DNA from 2 places in the Paenibacillus gansuensis genome. Region 2 is predicted to be linked to the other one. Evidence: predicted binding sites of a transcription regulator. Region 2 holds the regulator's gene; the other holds the start of a gene.
What was found. The regulator LexA, encoded in region 2, represses DNA repair genes until DNA is damaged. The targets are predictions, from matches to a motif close to CGAACATATGTTCG.

Region 1: a site for LexA is predicted at 2,713-2,726, ahead of ACFSUF_RS19520 (Y-family DNA polymerase). Genes of this name have one in related genera too.

Annotation. Positions count from the first base shown of each region.
Region 1 is NZ_JBHUME010000013.1:30,396-36,419, forward strand. It holds gene ACFSUF_RS19495 (hypothetical protein) at 1-205, opposite strand, end outside; gene ACFSUF_RS19500 (hypothetical protein) at 1,263-1,349, opposite strand; gene ACFSUF_RS19505 (hypothetical protein) at 1,367-1,711, opposite strand; gene ACFSUF_RS19510 (zinc-ribbon domain-containing protein) at 1,740-2,285, opposite strand; gene ACFSUF_RS19515 (small, acid-soluble spore protein, alpha/beta type) at 2,391-2,612, opposite strand; gene ACFSUF_RS19520 (Y-family DNA polymerase) at 2,796-4,076, shown strand; gene ACFSUF_RS19525 (YolD-like family protein) at 4,073-4,399, shown strand; gene ACFSUF_RS19530 (ATP-dependent DNA ligase) at 4,457-5,320, opposite strand; gene ACFSUF_RS19535 (SOS response-associated peptidase) at 5,440-6,024, shown strand, end outside.
Region 2 is NZ_JBHUME010000005.1:577,879-592,769, reverse strand. It holds gene ACFSUF_RS06855 (1,2-dihydroxy-3-keto-5-methylthiopentene dioxygenase) at 1-157, shown strand, start outside; gene ACFSUF_RS06850 (HAD family hydrolase) at 215-1,009, opposite strand; gene ACFSUF_RS06845 (hypothetical protein) at 1,030-1,542, opposite strand; gene ACFSUF_RS06840 (DUF896 domain-containing protein) at 1,562-1,750, opposite strand; gene ACFSUF_RS06835 (LysM peptidoglycan-binding domain-containing protein) at 1,896-2,303, opposite strand; gene lexA (transcriptional repressor LexA) at 2,491-3,117, shown strand; gene glnA (type I glutamate--ammonia ligase) at 3,191-4,519, opposite strand; gene ACFSUF_RS06820 (MerR family transcriptional regulator) at 4,550-4,960, opposite strand; gene ACFSUF_RS06815 (methionine gamma-lyase family protein) at 5,117-6,367, opposite strand; gene hflX (GTPase HflX) at 6,373-7,686, opposite strand; gene spoVK (stage V sporulation protein K) at 7,773-8,750, opposite strand; gene ACFSUF_RS06800 (PAS domain S-box protein) at 8,865-11,150, opposite strand; gene ku (non-homologous end joining protein Ku) at 11,257-12,117, opposite strand; gene ACFSUF_RS06790 (YdcF family protein) at 12,302-12,919, opposite strand; gene ACFSUF_RS06785 (alpha/beta hydrolase) at 12,912-13,604, opposite strand; gene ACFSUF_RS06780 (DUF402 domain-containing protein) at 13,610-14,164, opposite strand; gene ACFSUF_RS06775 (peptidylprolyl isomerase) at 14,264-14,891, opposite strand, start outside.

The DNA.
Region 1 (6,024 bases), on a different contig from region 2:
TCTGAAATCTGTTAGCTACTTCTTGATCAGACATCGTACTGTAATTCCAGTTAATATTACTTCCACGCTCACCTAACAATATGAGATATTTTACATTATCTTTTACCTCAGTCTTTAAGGAATGCCTTTCAAGTGCAAAAAAACTCATTACCCCCATCTTTGGAAGATGCGGATCACTGTCACCAGCGATCAAAGAAATTGTCATTTACTAACACTCCTTCATGGGCCTTTTTTTATTGCTCTCGTCATCACATAGAATTAATATCTAAAATGCGGTTTTCTCATGTGCTCGGACAACTCGAAATGTTCTATTTGTTAGAAGTATTACACATTTCAATTAAAGATAAACCCTCTCCAAACATAGTCTTTTATTAAGAGAAGGTGTACCTCCAAGCCTACTCTTCTCAATAATGAAGATACAGCTTTTTTGCCTGCTTAACACGAGGCACCGTCTTTATCCCAGTCGAGTATATGCGGATCCTTATCCGGTCCTCCCGCGGCAATGAAGAACGCGTGTGCTTTAGCGACCAAAATAAAAAAAGACGATTTCTCGTCCCCTTACTTAAGGTCTGGCTTCTCTGTAGCTTTATGAGTTTTATCCACTCGGGAGCGGTTCCTTGAACTGCTTACGGAAGATGTCAGCCCGGCGCGGGTAGGTTTAGATGTCGGATTGTATTAATCTTAAGTTTGCGACAGGCTGCCTCCGGCCTTTTCCCAACTGAGACTATCTTGACGCCCGGAAAAAGATTCAGAACGAGTGGCAGGATCGAAATTCCCCACTCAATTTCATATCGCATGGAGGTCCGGTTTTTACACCTTTCATCGAACGGATGCAGCGGGAATACGTTCCACATAAACGATGGGCGGGCTAATGTTTCACAGCTTGATTTCCGCTTACGACAAAACCTCTATCAGAAGCCGCTGCCCGTCCTCCAGTTGGTTATAGAACTAGCCATATCTCTTATTCTGACACACTAAAGATTCCCTTACCAACAAGCGTCTCTTCTTTTGAATTAAATACCTTAAATGTATACTCACCAACTTCCCCAGGAATAGGGTACTTACTGCTCATTCCTTTCCAATCTGGCACAACTTCGGTCTCGTAAGTATCGTAAACAGTTCTATTTTTTTCAACAACAATTTTGTACTTGCTTGCATCCCCACTTAAGGGCGTCCATTATAATGAAAAAGGGCCCAAGCCCCTGAGACTTATATTATTCAACAATTACTATGTTCATTCAGCAAGTTTATCCCCTAATTATCTAGTGCCCCTTGTCCCTCTTATTGACCACATATGTGTTGGCCATCATGTCATGGAGTCCTTGCTTCTTTCCATGAAAAGCAATCATTACAAAACCAATCCAGATTAAAAATACAGAAACAGCTTGGCTCCCTTATTATCTGTTATCACAGCACCGATGGCTAATTTGCCGATCGTGCCTTGAAGATACGTTGAGGGCCAGTAGGATTGATAAAAAAACCAGATGATGATCTCCCATATTATTGAAGTGTTGAGAATAGTTAATAAGGCCCCAACTAATGTAGAATCAATTAAAAAAGCAAATAGACGTCTCCAAAAACCAACATATTTTACCTGTTCCTGAATGACGTGGTAGACCACATGCTCGCTAACCGTAGTATTCTTGTTTTCCGGAGAGATCACTTTTCTACCGTACTTACTGGACTCGATATCCTTAAGCCACTTATCCAACCTGGGATTTTCCGACACATTTTGCCCTTCAGGTGAGATGTTCATATAGTATTTTAAGGATCTTTCCTAACGTTTTCGTACCGAGATTTCGCGTCCGCAGAAGAACTTCAATGCGCACATTTAATAAATCTTCTAAGTTTTTTATATCATTTCGCAATAAGCTGTTGACAGCTCGCTGATCATCAATAAGATCTTTTATCTTATCCTGAGAATAATGCCCTTGGATCCCAAGGAAACCTCTGACTGTCTCATTCTCATGTTTAGAAAAGATTGCAACGTTATAGCGCTCCTCCATAGATATCTTAGGTTTGCTTACTTTTACAGTGCAATCCAAACATTTGTTTTTCCTATTGTAAAAATTTCGGTAAGTCAATGAAAAACTATGATGTTTAGGACATTTCCACCAAACTGGATTCTTTGTCGCGAGTTTCACTTCATTTGGACCACATATGTTCTTAGTGGAATCCCAATACCTCATTGCAACAGGATCGTCGCTAACTTTTTGAAAATGACTAATTTCGGTGGGTATATTAGCATACTTTTTTCTTAACATAGCAAGTTCTAAATCATCCATTGTGAGCCCCCCCAAACAACATTTTACTTCATTTGGGTATTTCTGCCTATGTATATAGACAAAAAAATGGCCACAGAAGTTGTGGCCATCTCCGAGTTGATATGCTTATCTTCTGAAACCAGACAGCTGCGATTCAGCAATTTCCACCATTCTACGTACCATATGTCCACCAATTGCACCCGTGTCTCGAGTAGCGTAGTTACCATAGTAGCCATCCTGCGGAATTTGAATTCCGAGTTCTTGAGCTACCTCGTATTTAAATTGCTCTAACGCTTTTTTTGCTTGTGGAACAACTAATGTGTTGTTTCTACTGGATCCAGAACCCATTTGAAAAGCCACCCTTCATTTTTGATGTAGCTTGCTACCTTAGTGTTATCAGGCCAAATTTTTCTATGCATACGATTTACAATTTTTTGTCATAGCAATCCGAACATATATTCGCATATAATTGGGTATACATAAAACAAGAACTCATGTTCTTATACTGTAAAAATAAGGGTGGAAATAAAAATGGACTTCTCCAATCTACCGCGTAATAACTGTTACTGTATTGATGCTAAATCTTTTTACGCTTCAGTCGAATGCGTACTTAGGGGGTTAGACCCACTAACTACCTATTTAGCTGTCGTTGGCTCGCTTGATCGTTCTGGCGCCGTTGTATTGGCTGCAAGTCCGCTCATGAAACGAGATTTTAAGATCAAAACTGGCACCAGGCACTATGAAATACCCAAACATCCTCATATTCATGTAGTGGAAGCACGAATGGGTCTTTACCTTGATTTTTCAATGAAAATACCTAAAATTTTACAACGCTTTACACCCTTAGAAGCAATAACGATATACAGCGTTGATGAATGTTTCTTTACAGTGGACGGTGCGGAAAATTTGTTTGGTGATAAGTTTTCAATTGCAAGACAGGTTCAGGCAGCAATTAAAAAAGAGATTGGAGTACCTACCGCGGTGGGCTGCGGAGAAAATTATTATCAGAGTAAGGTAGCATTAGATTGCCTGGCAAAAAGGAATGAGGCTACTGGATATATCGAGGGTGTTACCTATGAAACTTTCGCCGATAAAATGTGGCCAACACCAATCAAAGACATATGGGGAATTGGCTCCCGAATAGAAAAGCGATTACATCGACTTGGTATTTACACCTTGGGTGATGTTGCAAAATACCCATTAAACTTACTTAAAAAGCAATTCGGGAATGCGATCGGGCAAGAGCTTTACAACCATAGCTGGGGAATTGATCTAACCAATCCCTACTACAAACCACAAATTAATCAAACCACGAATCTGCATCAGAAGGGTTTCTCCGCTGGCATCACCCTTCTGCGTGATTACCAAGGAGCTGAAATATATCCAGCTATACTGGATCAGGTAGAGGAAGTCACTAGAAGAGCAAGAGCATCTAAAATGGCCGGCCGCACCATCACCCTGGCTGTTGGATTTAGCCACACTTTAGGCGGCGGAGGTTTTAGCCAAGCTAAAACGGTACACAATCCAACCAACATTACGATGGATATTTATGAAGTGTGCAGGGAGATTTTCAATAAACATTATGAAGGCCAAGTTGTTAGAAATCTCCACGTCTCTCTAACCAACCTTACTCAAGATGAAATCGTTCAGTTAGACTTGTTTGAAGATAAAACAAAACAACGAGAGATTGGTTATGTAATGGATTCAATTAAAAACAAATTCGGATCAACTGCTATTTTCCGGGCAACAAGTTTAATGGAAGGCGGAACAGCGCTAGCCCGAGCCGGCACCATTGGAGGGCATAAAGCATGATCCATGATAGAGGACGAATTAAATGGGTTTCCCTCATGATTCCACAGCACAAAAAATTAATTGCTAATCTCTATCATTCAGAAAGCGATGTCACACTACCTACAATAGATGAGCAAAAAATGGAAGAAATGAATGAGGTTATTTCCCTTGCTTTACAAGAGGAACGTGATGTCGTGTTGAAATATTTTTCAAATCGAAGACATTTCGAAGTCACCGGAACAATAGAACGAGTGGATCCATTAACTAAGCAAATTCGAATAGTGGTTGGCTCTGAAATTAAGATCATTACTTTTGCCAATTTGATCGATGTTTATTTTGCATAAAGAGACCCCGGGATACCCCGGGGTCTCTTTATGCAAAAACGAGAGGCAATTCTTTTTCTAAGATAGAACTTCATCTAAAACAGGCAGCCTCATAAATCCACTTTTATAATATCCACGATGACGTACCCTGCAGGTAATAAGGGGCTCAACGAATACAAATTTCTTATTCTCGTCAACAACAGAACACCCCAAACGGGGCCAAATTTCCTTCCGGTGCTTTTGCGTTATTCCGAGTTCCATCGTCCCGAGCGGCTTTATACGGCCGTCTTCCGGAGCGCCGATTAACCAATGATGGTTTTCCTTTGAATAACCCGTTATAACCACATCGGAACTGCTGTAATTGATGACCTTTTGCCATGCCCAAGATCGGATCGCTTTGCTTCCCGGCTCGCAGGGTCGAGAGCGGGTCTCGTATTTACTGTCACGCTTTTTTAGCACGATACCCTCCAAGCCCGCTGCCTTAACGATCTCAAATAATTGAACTGGATTACCGTGGATTATTCGCATACGGGAGTAATGCTCTGTTTCCTGCATCTCCGCTTCTAAAAGTTCCAAACGCTTTTCAAGCGGCAGCCCCGTTACATTTTCACCGCGGCAATACAAAATATCGAAGGCGCAGAATTGAACCTTGTAATTCGCCTTGCGGGAATGAAAGCGGGACAAACAAGCCTCAAAGTCGGGGTGTCCCTTCTCGTCGACAACAATTAATTCACCGTCAAGGATGGTGCCTTTACTGATGGGTGGATTATGGAGCTCGGGAAATCGGGAGGTCACGTCCTGATTTTTTGTGTACAGCTTGAAATGATCCATATTAGAAACAAGTAAACGAATGCCGTCTAATTTCAAGCTTGCAAGATAGTCCTGATGTTCGAAAGCTTCGTTGTTAACCGAATGCATAAGTAACATAGGGGGGTAGAACATAAATTCATCACCTAATTTAATGGTAACACTGACGATAAGGTTCGGGTAATGGGAATTGATGGTCAAGCAATTCAACTGTGTTGCCAGTAGGGTATAGATAAAATTAAGGGGGTATTGATATGTGTGGAAGGTTCACCTTAACCAGTGATATCGATGAAATTGTTGAATTATTTGATATTGGACGGAATGAATTTGAGGGATACCAAAGACGATACAACATCGCCCCAACGAATATAGTGCCGGCCGTCCTAACAGTAGACGGTGAACGGGTACTGCGTGGTTTCAAGTGGGGACTGGTACCGTTTTGGTCAAAAGACGGAAAAAGCAGCTATTCAATGATAAATGCTCGTGCCGAGTCCATTCTAAAAAAGCCGGCTTTTCGTAACTTGATTGATCGAAAGAGAATCGTATTACCGTGTTCAGGCTATTATGAATGGCGGAAAGAGGGTTCCGGTAAGCAACCCTATCTCTTTCAGCTTAATTCGGAAAAAACGTTTGGGTTAGCGGGTCTTTACGACACATGGGAAGGTCCTGATAAGAATACCGTTTGGAGCTGTACGATCATTACTACATCCCCAAATGAACTTGCCGAAAAAGTCCATGATCGGATGCCCGTTATTCTCAATGAAAATGGGATCGATTTGTGGTTAGATACCAATAACATGGATAAGGATTTGCTAACTTCCCTATTAACCTCGTATCCA
Region 2 (14,891 bases):
TGAGCTCACTGCAGGTGATGTGATTTCCGTACCGGAGCATAAACCACACTTCTTTACGCTAATGGAGAACCGCCAGATCGTTGCGGTACGCCTGTTTATCGAGACGGAAGGCTGGATTGCGCATTCCTTTGCGGATCCTGAATTTACGAAGGCGTAATTTGTATCTTGAATCAGAAAAAGAACCCTTGGGCTGACGGCCCAGGGGTTCTTTGATTTAAGAAAGAGAGTCGATAATTGCATACAGTTCTTCCAGATGAGATATTTCGTATGCAGGAACGATATCATCTGTACGCTTCATTCCATGACGGTTAATCCAAGCATTCTTCATCCCGATCCGGTTGGAGCCTAGAATATCCGTAGTGAGCTTGTCCCCTACCATAAGCCCCTCATCCGGTTCGATGCCGAGCAATTTGACCGCATGCCGGAAAATGGACTCTGCAGGCTTGCCCTCACCAAATTCCCCGGAGATCATGATATGATCAAAATACGGCGCCATCAGCGGTACCATAGCCAGCTTCTCCTTCTGGAGATCCGGCGAACCGTTAGTAAGCAGGAGCAGCTTGTACTTTCTTTTCAGGTTATCCAACACGCGGTAAGTTTCTTCGTATACATACGGAAGCTTTCGGCGGGTCTGATGGAACAGCTCGGCTAATTCGGAGCCTGACTCTGCATCTTCCACACCAAGCTGCTTCAAACCGCGGATCCATGCTTCTCTGCGGTACGTTGGAGCAAGTACATTCAGCTTTCGGAACTCTTCTTGTTCCCCTTCCGCAAAATTACCCCACAGCGCTTCAAACGGATTAATTCCGATCATTTTGGTGAATGGAAATGTCTCGTAGGATTCGTAAAGTTCCCTCGCTTCCTTGCGGACCGCTTCCTCCAATGCCCCGGCATGAACGCCAAACTTGCGTTCCGCCTCTTTACATACCGTCTCGAAGGCTTCCTTCACACTGCGGTCGTCCCAAAGCAATGTATCATCCAGATCAAACAGAACTGCTTTAATCGCCATGCTTTCTCATCTCTCCCCGATTAGTTAGCCTTCTCTTCAAAAGGAACGGCATGCTGTTTCGCAAATGTCTGCAAGTCCGCCGCCATCTTGTCCGTATCATAACGGTTAAACACTCTGGAAAACACCCAGTTGCTCTTACTATGTTTCAGATGAACAACAACATAGCCCGGCTGTGCCACGATTTTCTCCAAACCAGCTGCATACATTTTCCGGTCCCCGCCGAACTTGCGCGTCGAGATATAGTCTTTGCCGATGGCAAGATACGGTTTGCGGAAATAGAAAACGACTGCCAGAAGCAGGTAACTGATTACTGTGAACCAGTACATCGCCCCTTGCTGGACTGCAAATGCGATCGCAAAAAATATCGCGATAACCGCACACCCGATCGGAAGAAGAAAACTGCGGCCGGTGTGTCTCTTTACTTCAGACGCGGATCCAGGTGAATTCGAAATCGATAGCTTTCCCTGTTTCGCTCTTACTTTGTTCGTTACTTTCGTGTTCTTCTGAACCATACGTTCCCACTTACGGGACATGCCTGAACCCACCCATCACTTAGTGTTTAATTTGCTCGTCGTCACCGTCTACCAGCGTAATATTATCCAGCTGGTTTCGCAGCGACTGCTTGAAAGCATTAATATATTTAGCGCGAAGCTCTTTCTGCTCTGCAGCCTCTTCAGGTGTAAGCCCCACGCTTTTTTGTTTTCGGGAAAGTTCATTAATTCTCAATACAATTTCATCCATGTCATATCCTCCTGTCCATATCATATTTACTTTGACATGGAGCATATGTAAAGTCAAGAAGCAGCCTTCATTGTTACCGGAATTTTCGGAAATAGAAAAAACCGGCAGCCGTAGAAAGGCATACCGGAGTACATGACATGTATTTTTATTTTGAAGCTGCCGGCAGCTTCAATGCCTGGCCTTCCTGCAGCAGACTGCTGTGCAGCCCATTCAGCTTCTTGATCGAAGCAATATACGAACGCACACTCTGCCCATCGGAAGCGTGATCTTGTGCAATGGACCATAAAGACTCGCCTGTATCGACATAAATGATTGCCGGAGCCGGATTCACGACGGAAACTTGCTGCGGGCTGATATCTTCACGTTCTCCGTTCGCCTGAAGAATTATGCCGAAAGACGAACAGAATACGAACAGTAACAGAAACACCATAAATCTCTTCCCGTTAATACGGAATGCAGCTTCCTTGGGACGGATACCGTGGGTTGATAACGACTTGCGGGCGTTCGCGGATGAGGCAGAAGTTGTGTTTGTGTATGTATAGTAGGCTTGCATAATGGATCTCCTCCAAACATTTGTTCGCACTTGTTATATTCAAGATAACACGAACACATGTTTGAGTCAAGGCCTAAAGAAAACATTTGTTCCCATATTATTTCAGGAAACTCGAACTTATGTTTGTACGAACTCCGGTTCTGTGCTATAATTTCCCTAACCGAATTTCCGAATTGGAGTGATCGATGTGTCGAAGATTTCGAATCGCCAGATGGCGATCTTAGATTTCATAAAGAATGAAGTGAGGGACAAGGGATACCCTCCTTCCGTTAGAGAGATCGGCGAAGCGGTTGGACTGGCTTCGAGTTCTACGGTCCATGGCCATCTGGACAGGCTCGAGAAGAAAGGCATGATCCGCCGCGACCCGACGAAACCGAGAGCCATTGAAATCCTCGGCGGCACCGGCGACGAATCTTCGAACGTGTTCCCTCTTTCCGTGGCCAGAGTTCCTTTGGTAGGTAAGGTAACCGCCGGAGTTCCTATTACGGCCACAGAGAATATTGAAGACTATTTTCCGCTGCCAAGCCATTTCGTAGGCGATCAGACCGTATTTATGCTGAATGTCATCGGAGACAGTATGATTGAAGCAGGCATTCACGACGGAGACTATGTCATCGTACGCCAGCAGCAGACTGCGAACAACGGAGACATCGTCGTAGCGATGACCGAAGATGACGAGGCTACTGTGAAACGCTTTTATAAGGAACGGGATCATATTCGCTTACAGCCTGAGAATTCGGCCTTATCCCCTATCCTTCTCAATCACGTCACGATCCTTGGCAGAGTCATTGGCCTATTCAGAGATATCCACTAAAGTTACTTTTAATTGAAAATTTAAGAAGCTCCCGGATCCAATGATCCGGGAGCTTCTTTCATTACTGTATGAATTAGAACAATGTAATATATTGATCGCGTTCCCACTGGTGGATTTGCGTACGGTACATATCCCATTCGATTTCTTTCAGTTCATAAAAGTGTGCTAGAGCATGTTCCCCAAGCGCATCGCAAATGACATCGTCCCGAAGCAGCTCGCCCAAAGCTTCCTTAAGGGAATAAGGCAGTGTCGGAATACCGTCTTCAATACGCTCTTCTTCCGTCATAACATAAATGTTACGGTCCGTAGGGGCAGGCAGAGCAAGCTTATTTTTGATGCCGTCCAGGCCTGATTTCAACATTACGGCAAGAGCAAGGTAAGGATTGGCAGTAGGGTCAGGATTGCGGACTTCAATCCTCGTGCTTAAGCCCCGGGATGCCGGAATCCGGATCATCGGGCTGCGGTTGGACGCAGACCAAGCTACGTAACATGGTGCCTCGTAACCTGGCACGAGACGCTTGTAAGAGTTAACAGTCGGGTTGGTGATCGCTGCAAAAGCACGTGCATGCTTCAATACCCCAGCCATATACTGGCGTGCTTCCACGCTTAGGCCAAGTTTATCGCTCTCGTCATAGAAAGCGTTCTCCTTGCCGCGGAATAGGGACTGGTGACAGTGCATTCCGGAACCGTTCATACCGAATAACGGCTTCGGCATAAAGGTGGCGTGAAGCCCATGCTGTCTGGCAATCGTCTTTACAACCAGTTTAAAAGTTTGGATCTGGTCGGCTGCGCGTATCGCATCCGCATATTTAAAGTCGATTTCATGTTGTCCGGGAGCTACTTCATGATGGGATGCTTCGATCTCGAAGCCCATCTCCTCAAGAACAAGAACGATCTCACGGCGGCAGTTCTCGCCAAGATCCGTAGGGGCTAAGTCAAAATAACCGCCTTGGTCGTTCAATTCCATCGTCGGATTCCCCTTCTCGTCCGTCTTGAACAGGAAGAACTCCGGTTCAGGACCTACGTTCATAGCGGTATATCCCATTTCTTCAGCTTCTTTCAAGGAGCGCTTCAAAATACCGCGCGGATCCCCGGCAAAAGGTGTGCCGTCAGGCATATAAATATCACAAATCAGACGGGCTACACGATTCTGGGTTACCCATGGGAAAATTACCCATGTATCCAGATCAGGGTAAAGATACATATCCGATTCCTCGATACGCACATAACCTTCAATAGAAGAACCGTCAAACATCATCTTATTATCAAGCGCTTTCTCCAGTTGGCTTACAGGAATCTCTACGTTCTTGATCGTACCCAGCAAGTCCGTAAATTGGAGACGGATGAAACGCACGTTCTGTTCCTTAGCAATGCGAAGAATATCCTCTTTAGTGAAACCCATTCGAAAATCTCTCCTCTACAATAGTATGGATTAACGCTGAAAAAATCTGGATAGTTCGCCTTGGATGAGAGAAACTTTGCCTCTTCGGTTGCCTTGCAGCAAGTCTTGTTTCAACATACGGTGAAGCTGCGATTCTGAAAGCTCTTTACGCTTCACTTCGGTCTGTTCGTTCAACACTGTAGCATCTTCCGATTCCCTGGAAACCGGCAGCATTACCTGTTTAATGCCAGCGATGTTGACGCCCTTCTCAATCAGGGCTTTAATCTCCAAGAGCCGTTCCACGTCATTGAACGAGAAAAGACGCTGATTCCCGGCAGTACGTGCTGGCACAATCAGTTCATGCTGCTCGTAGTAGCGGATCTGCCTTGCGGTCAAATCCGTGAGCTTCATGACGATCCCGATTGGGAACAAGGCCATATTCCTACGAATATCGTCAGTCATAAATCATCAACCTTCCAATGGAATAAGATACTTCCATTGTAACCGCCATCACAAGAAGGTGTCAAGTCGTGTAAGGTTTAATGTAATAATACCTATACATTGCCTTAACATGCTTCATCAGCAATCCTTAAACGTCCATAAACCATGTAGAAAACCTTACAGCAACCCTCTGTCCTTCATATTTCTGAGCGCAGTCAAAATCCCCAGCTTAACATGGGAGTAGGTAAGCCCGCCCTGCATATAGGCAATGAAGGGTTCCCTGATCGGCGCATCGGCCGATAACTCCAGGCTTCCGCCTTGTATGAATGTGCCTGCAGCCATAATAACCGGATGCTCATAACCCGGCATATCCCAAGGTTCTGGCACGACATGGGAATCTACAGCCGAAGACATTTGAATCCCTTGCACAAAGGCAATCAAGTGTTCATCAGATGAGAAACGGATCGCTTGGATGAGATCCGTTCTTGGTTCGGTCCACCCGGGTTTCGTTTCAAAGCCCAATTCCTCAAATACGGCAGCTGCAAGGATACTCCCCTTCACAGCTTGTCCGACTAATAACGGGGCCAGGAATAAACCTTGATAGATCGCCCTGGTAGTTCCCAGCATGGCACCAACTTCACCGCCGATTCCTGGAGCAGTAAGGCGGTAGGATGCCTGCTCAACGTATTTTTGCTTCCCGACAATATAGCCCCCGGAAGGAGCGATTCCGCCCCCGGGGTTTTTAATCAGGGAACCCGCCATCAAATCCACGCCAGCTTCCGTAGGTTCCCATGTTTCTGTAAACTCACCATAACAGTTATCTACAAAAACAATCAGGTCATTCTTTAACATCTTCACCTTATCCGCCATTTCCCGGATTTCAGCTACGGTGAAAGACGCCCGCCAGTCATAGCCGCGCGAGCGCTGGATTCCAATAACTTTGGTCTGTACAGTAATCGCTTTCTCCACAGACGCCCAATCAATACCGCCTTCTTCCAGCAAAGGCACTTCTTTGTACTTTATGCCGAAATCCTGAAGCGATCCTTTGCCGTCTCCAGGTTTGCCGATTACTTTATGCAGCGTATCATAAGGCTTTCCCGTGATATAAAGCAGCTCGTCCCCCGGACGAAGCACACCGAACAATGCCGTACTGATCGTGTGTGTTCCCGAAACAAAATGAGGACGGACCAGCCCCGCTTCCGCACCGAACACTTCAGCGTATACGAGATCCAGCACTTCCCGTCCGCGGTCATTGTATCCATATCCGGTTGATCCGGCAAAATGATAGTCGCTGACTTTATGCTTCTGAAAAGCTTGAATGACCTTCCATTGATTCTCATCTACAATACGGTCGACTTCCGTAAGCCGGAAGCCGATCCGCTCTTCCGTCTGACTTATCTTATCGTGCAGTTCCTGCGAAAAACTCATTTGCTTTATTCCCCCGCTGTGTTTGCAAAAGTGTTAGTTTCCAAAAAAGGCTCAAGAATATACCCGGATTTCTCGTAATCTATTTTATTGACACGAACTTCAAACAGCATATCCTCCTCGTCAAACGTCTGCTCCAGCACCTCGCCGATCCGGTAAACATGCGCCGCCAAATCGCCGCGGTCAGCCGGAATCCGGAACGTTCGGGTATCGCCTGTCATTTTCTCCTGGATCGCATCTTTGAGCTTATCCAAGTCTTCAGGCGTATAGGCGCTGATCTTCAGATAATCGCCTTCGGATGTAAGCATTTCACGTTCTTCAGGCGTACACAAATCAATTTTGTTAAACAAAGTTAGCTGTTCTTTGCCTGCCGCGCCTAGATCGCCGAGAACTTTTTGGACGACTCTCATTTGATCGGTTCTATTATCGCTGGAACTGTCAACAACATGCAAGATCAAATCGGCCTCATTAGCCTCCTCCAGCGTGGCCCTAAACGCAGCAACCAGATCATGAGGGAGGTTTTGGATAAATCCTACCGTATCGGTTATGACAATTTCCTTTCCGGCAGGAAGCACAAGCGTCCGGCTAGTCGGATCCAGTGTTGCAAACAGCTGGTCTTCTACCAAGACATCCGCCTGGGTAAGCTGCTTTAACAAAGTAGATTTACCCGCGTTCGTATAACCGACCAGAGCTACTTGAAAAATACCAGATTTTTTACGACGTTCCCGATGAAGCGTACGATGCCGCACCACTTCCTCTAACTGGGCTTTAAGGTCGCTGATCCGCTCCCGGATGTGCCGGCGGTCCGTTTCCAGCTTCGTTTCGCCGGGTCCGCGGGTTCCTATACCGGCACCAAGCCGGGACAAGTTTTTGCCTTGTCCCGACAGCCGGGGCAATAAATAGCTTAGCTGGGCAAGCTCTACCTGGATAATCCCTTCTCTGGTCTTCGCACGCTGGGCAAAAATATCTAAAATAAGCTGTGTTCTGTCAATAATCTTGACATCCAAAGCGGCTTCGAGATTCCTTACTTGGGCACCCGACAGCTCCTGATCGAAGATCGCCGTGTTCCCCCCCAATTCATCGATCCTGATCTTCAGTTCCTCCACTTTTCCTTTGCCGATAAACCACTTAGGATCTTTGGATTCTTTGTTTTGTGTTATCGTATCCAGCACTTCCGCGCCGGCCGTCTCGGCAAGGCCCACCAATTCAGCCAGGGAATACTCCATGTTCACTTCCTCTTTTTTGTGCTCATTCGTATATAAACTGACAAGGACCGCCCGGTCCTGTTCCTTCGCATTCGTGGTGTAAGTTTGTTGTTTCAATCTATATTCCTCCTTAGATGCATCTGCTGGCGCAAATGTAGCCGCGTACCCGCTTCTATTCGATTTTCAGTATTTCCCAAATCAGACTATAATTTGTCAAAACGCAAATCTTCCGGCTTCAATTGCATTAATTCATGCTTGGTCGGCGGCATACCCGTCCCCAACAAGCGTACAGCCTGATAACGGATCGCTTTCTCAATCACATTACGCACATAACGTGCATTGCTGAAGGAGTGCAGATAGGACTGCTTCTCCTGCATCAAATGCTGACGAAGCTTAAACACTGCCGGCGGCGCGATTTGATAATCCCTCTCTTTAAGCATAAGCTCACAAATTTGAAGCAGCTGGTCAACAGAGTAATCCGGAAAGTCAATCTGTATAGGAAACCGGGAAGGGAGGCCCGGGTTCAGCTGAAGGAACTGATTCATCTCTTCCGAATAACCAGCCAGAATAAGGATGAACTGGTTTTTATGGTCCTCCATCGCTTTTACCAGCGTGTCAATTGCTTCTTTGCCAAAGTCCTTTTCCCCGCCCCGGGCCAGACTGTAAGCCTCATCGATAAACAGAATGCCGCCCAGAGCCCTTTTGACCAGATCTCTCGTCCGCTGCGCGGTATGACCTATATATTCGCCTACCAGATCAGCCCGTTCGACCTCAATTAAATGCCCTTTGGTCAGAACGCCCATATTTTGAAACAGCTTGGCGACCATGCGTGCAACCGTTGTTTTTCCGGTCCCTGGATTGCCCCGGAAGATCATATGATATACTTGCGATCCGCTCTGAAGTCCTGCTTCCACGCGCATGTGGGACACCTGAAGAAGCGCATAAATCTCATATACCAGATCCTTTACGTTCTCCATCCCCACCATCTGATCCAGCTGCTTTTGAATGGGCGTAAACTGAGTATCATAAGGAGCCGCCTTCGGCTGGGTCAGGCTGTCGGATTCCGCCGGCAGCGCTGCAGCTCCTGAACCGGCAGAATCCGGAGTGCGCAGCACTACGTTAATTTGGCGCGAAGGCCTGGAGGACGGTTTCGTATCGGTGCTGATGACTCGCCCGTTCATATGTGTATGTCACCTCTTTTTCATCGGTGTGCGTTTCATACCATATGTATTCATCCTCTGGGGCTCATATTAGCAGTTTTGTGCAGGCTTGGCTAATAGACAAAACAGCTATAGTCAAAAAAACCTGCCGGACGATCCTGAAAAATGGCGCTGGATCACCTGATCAAGCCATTCAAGTTTCAACGGTTTGCTGATGTAATCGTCCATTCCGCATTCCAGGTATTTTTCCTTGTCGCCAAGCAGAGCATTGGCCGTAACAGCGATCATTACAGGAACCCGGCCATGCGGTATGCGTTCCCGAATATGCCTTGCCGCTTCGATCCCGTCCATAATCGGCATTTGGATATCCATGAGCACAAGATCGTATACCTTACTCGTTACCGCATCCACTGCCTCTTGTCCGTTCTCCGCCATGTCGATGTGATGACCGTATTTTTTGAGCATCATATATAGCACTTTCCGGTTCATTTCATGATCTTCGGCGATCAAAATCCGCAACCCCTTTACGACACCTTCCTGCCCGGGCAGGCTCCATATATGATCAACCTTTGGAGCGGCAGGCTCATCAGGTAACATCAAGGGTAGTTTGACACGAAACGTAGTGCCGCTTCCTTTTATGGAGCTGACTCTGACGGTTCCACCCATCAGTTCCACCAAACGCGCGGTAATGGCCAAGCCCAGTCCGGTTCCGCCGTATTTACGGCTCATAGATGCATCAAGTTGAGTGAACGGCTTGAAGATTCCATCTAAATGGTCAGGTTCTATGCCGATTCCGGTATCTTCAATGGTAACGAGCAGACCTTCCGGAACTTCAGGAGAATCGTTACGTGAAACCGCTATCGTCACATTGCCCTTTTCCGTAAATTTCAAGGCATTGCCGAGAAGGTTAATAAAGATTTGACGGATTCTGGTTTCATCACCCAAAACAACCCGGGGCAGCCGGCTGTCATAGGACCAGCTTAACTCAATCATTTTCCCATCCGCTTCTTTTCGGAACAGCTCTATGGAAGCACGGACCGCGTCTTCCAGTGAATACGGTTCTTTGGCCAGCGGGAAAACGCCAGAATCCATTGCAGAAAAGTCCAAAATCCCGTTCATCATAGACAAAAGGACATTACCGCTCTGGCGGATCGTAAGTACGGAATCGCGTTGAGATTGGGTCAAAGGAGTTTCTGACAGAAGATCGGCATGTCCGAGAATCCCGTTAAGCGGCGTGCGAACTTCATGACTGATCATCGTCAGAAATTCATTTCGGGCTTTAGCAGCGGACTCTGCGGCTTCTTTGGCTACTATTAATTTGTTTCGTTCCGTAACATCTTGAAGGGTACCGAATAACTGCAGCGGAACCCCGTGAGCATCCCTTTCCAATGTGCCGAGAATATGTAAATACTTGAAAGAACCGTCTTCTCTTTTCCTGCGGACTTGAACCTGCAGTTCGTGACCGGATAGGGCACGTTCCACAGCTTCCTGGAGAAGGCCATGATCCTCCTCATAATAGAGCTGAAAGGTCGGGATGAAACTCCCTTCGAAGGACGCGGGGTCGACCTCCAGCAGCCGGTACATCTGGTCGGACCACTCCACCTTATCATTGACGATATCCCACTTCCAGCTGCCTAAAGATGCGACCTGCTGTGCCTGCTTCAACAGCTGATGCTGCCTTACTGCCTGGTCCACGTTCCGAGTTACGCCAATAATATATTCCATTTCCCCCAACCCGTTGCGCACGACCGTATAGTTTACCTCGACCCAGATATAATGGCCGTCTTTGTGCTTCAGGCGGAACGTAACGACATCCGCATCTTCGTTATTCCGCCCTTGAAGCTGCCGTAAGTCCTCAGGATGTTGGAGATCTTTATTATTTTTGCCAATAAACTCTTCGGGTTCATAACCGAGCATCGATTTCACGGATGGCGAAACATATCTGCATACCCCGTCAGGAGTCAAATAGGAAACAACATCCTGCACATGATCGGTAATCAGCTTATGCAGCAGCTGAATTTGGCCCTGTTCCCGCTCATTCCGCTTTCGGTCCGTGATATCAACGAGATGCGAAATATAATATAAGGGCTTGCCTTGTTCGTCTCTGGCAACATAATCATGAAGTGAAGCCCAAACGATACGGCGGTCCTTCGTTACATATCTTTGTTCAGTTGCATATGCTGACATTTGCCCTTCCCCAAGCAGGCTGACCGAGCGTAAGCGTTCTTCCCTGTCATCCGGGGAGGTAACACTTATAAAATCAAGCCCGAACAGCTCCTCCTTGCTGTAACCAAGCATCTTAAATAAAGCCGGATTGCCATGCATCAGTTTTCCGTCTAAATCCAGAAGTGCAATCCCGATCGGAGCATAGTTGTACATTTCGTCAAAAAATTTCACAAATTCGGTTGACTTGTAGCTCACATAGTAACCTCCCGGGAAATGTCTGACTGCCTGCTTTCCATCCTTACAAGTATAGTACAAGCCCCGGCAAAATCCTATGCTCTTCTCGGGCTGCCTGGACTTTCGATCAGGCACCCGTCTGTTTAGAGCGCTTCTTCGATGTATGGGACCGGCCGGATTTCGGTTTTGGGCCTGCAGATTGGGCCGGCTTCTCTGCCTCAGGCTTAACCTGGGCGAGGCTTGCTTTCAGGGCATCCATCAGATCAATCACATTTCTTTGTTTTTCTTCCGGCGCCTGCTTGACTTCCCTTCCTTCGATTTTGTCCTCGATCGCATCCATCAGCCGCTCTTTATATTCATCTTCGTACTGTTCGGGACGGAATTTGCCGGTGAGCTGTTCAATGAGCATTTTGGCCATGTCCAGCTCCCTTTCATCCGCATCTGTCTTCTTGGGTAAGTTAGGAACCTCGCTCAGGGGACGGATTTCTTCCGCATAAAACATTGTGGCCATAGCCAAAGCACCGTCGATCACCCGGATCGCAGCCAAACTGCTTTTGGAACGGATCGTTACATTCGCAATGCCGATTTTATTCGTTTCTTCCAAGGCCTTCGCCAATAACGTGTACGCATGAGCACCGGATTCGGCAGGTGCCAAGTAATACGTCTTTTGAAAATAAATCGGGTCAATCTCCTCCAGCTTCACGAAGCTTACAATTCGAATCTCTTTCGTGTCTTCGGATGCGATATGCTCCAATTCTTCTTTCTCGAATGTTACATAATGTCCAGGCTCATATTCATAACCGCGCACAATATCTTTCCATTCCACTTCCTTCTCGCATTTTGGGCAGGTGCGGACATAGTTAATCGGCACGGACAGTTTTTTATGCAAAAGTTTCATGGGAACGTCATTATTGTGCGTGGAGGTAAACATTTTGACAGGTACATTGACCAGACCGAAATTAATAGCGCCTTTCCAGACCGTATGCATGCAAATCTCCTCCCTTTGTCTACATTCTATCTGTATATAAACGAAAAGGAGGCAGGGCTAACCGGTTTTCCTGTGGCTCCCTGTGTTTGTCAAGGTGAACCGGCAGCTATCGCCTTTAGTAGGGACGGTTCGTTTCATTCCGGGAGTTGAACAAAAAACCCCTCTTACAAATAGGGGCTTATTGTCAGGCAAGCGGCAGCAGTGACCATTTCTGTGCGATCCATTTCGTGAGAGCAAGCGTTTCTCTGCCTTTATGCCATGGCATAAACAGAACTTTAGATCCGGTCGTTGAAATCCAGGCTTTTTCATAGTTCAAATAATGGGCGATATCCTCAGATCTCGCTCCATGGTAAGCGTGCGTGATGATAATGGAACTATGCCAGCCGTGATCTTGCATCAACTTCTTGCTGAATAATAAATTTTGATAAGTGCTTCTTGCTTCATTCTCTTCTACAACCACGTTGGCTGGGATACCTTGTTTCACCAGATAGTCCTTCATCCCTTGGGCTTCGGTAAACTTCGATTCGGGGGTATCGAGACCCCCGCTCACAATAATACGGTTAAACAACCCTTGGCGGTAAAGAGCAATGCTGTGATCCAGCCGCTCGCGAAGGGCCGGACTCGGTACATCTCCCCACAATGAAGCACCCAAAACGATTCCGACGTCCACTTTAACAGGCAGTGTCTGATTAGAGGCGGAATGGATCCGCCATTGAATCCAACAGGTCCATAAAACAGCCAGTCCAAGGCATATCAGGAGGAGGTAAAGCAAAGTCTTTCTTATGTTGATCCTGCTACTCATCCGGATTCCTCCCTTGTGTATCGGGCAAGGGCTTCTCTAGGAAATCCGCTACACGCTCGAATACCTGCTCTTTTTCCGAGTCCAGGCAAATCAAATGTTTCGACCTTGGAAAATGGTAGGATTCACAATATCCACGAAGCTTCGAGGAGATGTATCTAGCACTTGCAGGGTGAACAATCTCATCCCGGTCTCCCTGGAGCACCAGAGTCGGTATGCGGATATGCCTGAGCTCCGGTTTAAGTTCTTTGACTAACCTAGTGAACTGCCACACCGCCTCTAATGGCGTTCGTTTCACGTGACGCAGCTCCCTTGCTTGACCTGATCGTATGAGATCCGCTATCGATTGAATAAATCTCCCCGGGCTTAAATAAATGACCGCCGCGCTGAGTAGGACGAGCCTCCGAACGGGATATCTGCGGGCCAGATAAGCTGCAAGAAGACCGCCCATCGAAAATCCTACCAAATCAAAAGAACCATGGAGGCTCGTCAATTTATCCGCTTCCTTCTCCACATGGCGAAGCCATTCCTGCCATGCAACTCCGCGAAGCGCCTCACCGCTTCCGCCATGTCCGGGAAGCAGAGTCAGATAGCATTCATACCCCAGCTGCTCCAGATGAAGCGCAAGCGGGCGGACCTCGAAAGGACCGCCCGTAAATCCATGAATGAGTAAACAAGCTTTAGCCATCGGTGTTAGGACCTCCTGCGGATGGAGCCTGAGAACAGGCGCTGCAAATGTTCTACAGCCAGCTCTTTATAGATAAATTTGCCGGTGTGTATGGATTCCAAAAGCCGCTGCGCTTCTTCTTTAGCCGTATCAAAGTCCTGTTTTGTAATTTCCCCGTGATCGTATGCTTCTTCCAACTCATCCTCATCTACCAGCAGAACTTCGCCGCCAGGCAGGATAATCACGTCTAGAAACAAATCATCGAACCAGGGAACGCCTTGATCCGTCAATCCCTGCTCTTTGCAAATATCGATGTACCACTGCACAACCTGCAGCTGTGCATTGAACATGGTGGTCACTACATATTTCTCATTCTCCGGAAAGTGCTGCAGCCATACGAACCCTTCATCTGCAAGACAAAGCCGGGACTGCATATACTCTTTCCAAAGGGGTTCCCGTAGCTGATGGATTTGGTAAAAGGTCACATACCCTTTGAAGCGGTCCTCGTTCAATCGGACAGAAGCATAGGTTTTGTTGACAATTCTCCGCCAGTTGGCTCGATCAGAAAATTTTCTCTTCATGAAAAATTTCCTTTCCGCTTAAAATCCCGCGGCATCCTGCATAGATAGTTTCCGGCAGAAAGCGCAGGCCTTAGCTGTAACATACCCTATACTCAAATTTTATTGTTCAGTTATCGTTATAGAATCAATCGTCACTTTTTCTGTAGGCTTGCTAGGCGTAGACTCCTCGCCAATTTCAACAGGGGTGGCTGCAATAGCCTGGACAATGTCCATGCCGCTGACGACTTTACCGAAAATCGTATAGTCCGGCATCGAATTCAACTGAAGGCTTTGTTCGCCTGTGCAGATAAAAAACTGGCTGCCGCCCGAATCCGGGGCCGCCGTCTTCGCCATGGCAACAATGCCAGGTTCGTACGTGTGGCCGTTGTTCAGTTCATCTTTAATGGTATAACCGGGTCCGCCTCTTCCCGTACCGGTGGGATCCCCTGTCTGGATCATATAAGTTTGAATGATTCGATGAAAAGTAATGCCGTCATAATACTTCTGCTTGGCCAGAAAAACAAAATTATTCACCGTGCCCGGCGCATCCTTGGCAAATAGTTCAATCGTGAAAATCCCTTTAGAGGTATGGAATTCCGCTTTATACTGCTTGTCCGTTGAAATGGCCATAGCAGGCGGTTCATTCCATTGTTTGGAACCGGGGTCAGCAGGTTTGGCCGTTTTGTCAGCTCCGCATCCGGTAATCAACGCTGCTGCTAAAAGCAAGGCGGATGCTGATTTCATAATT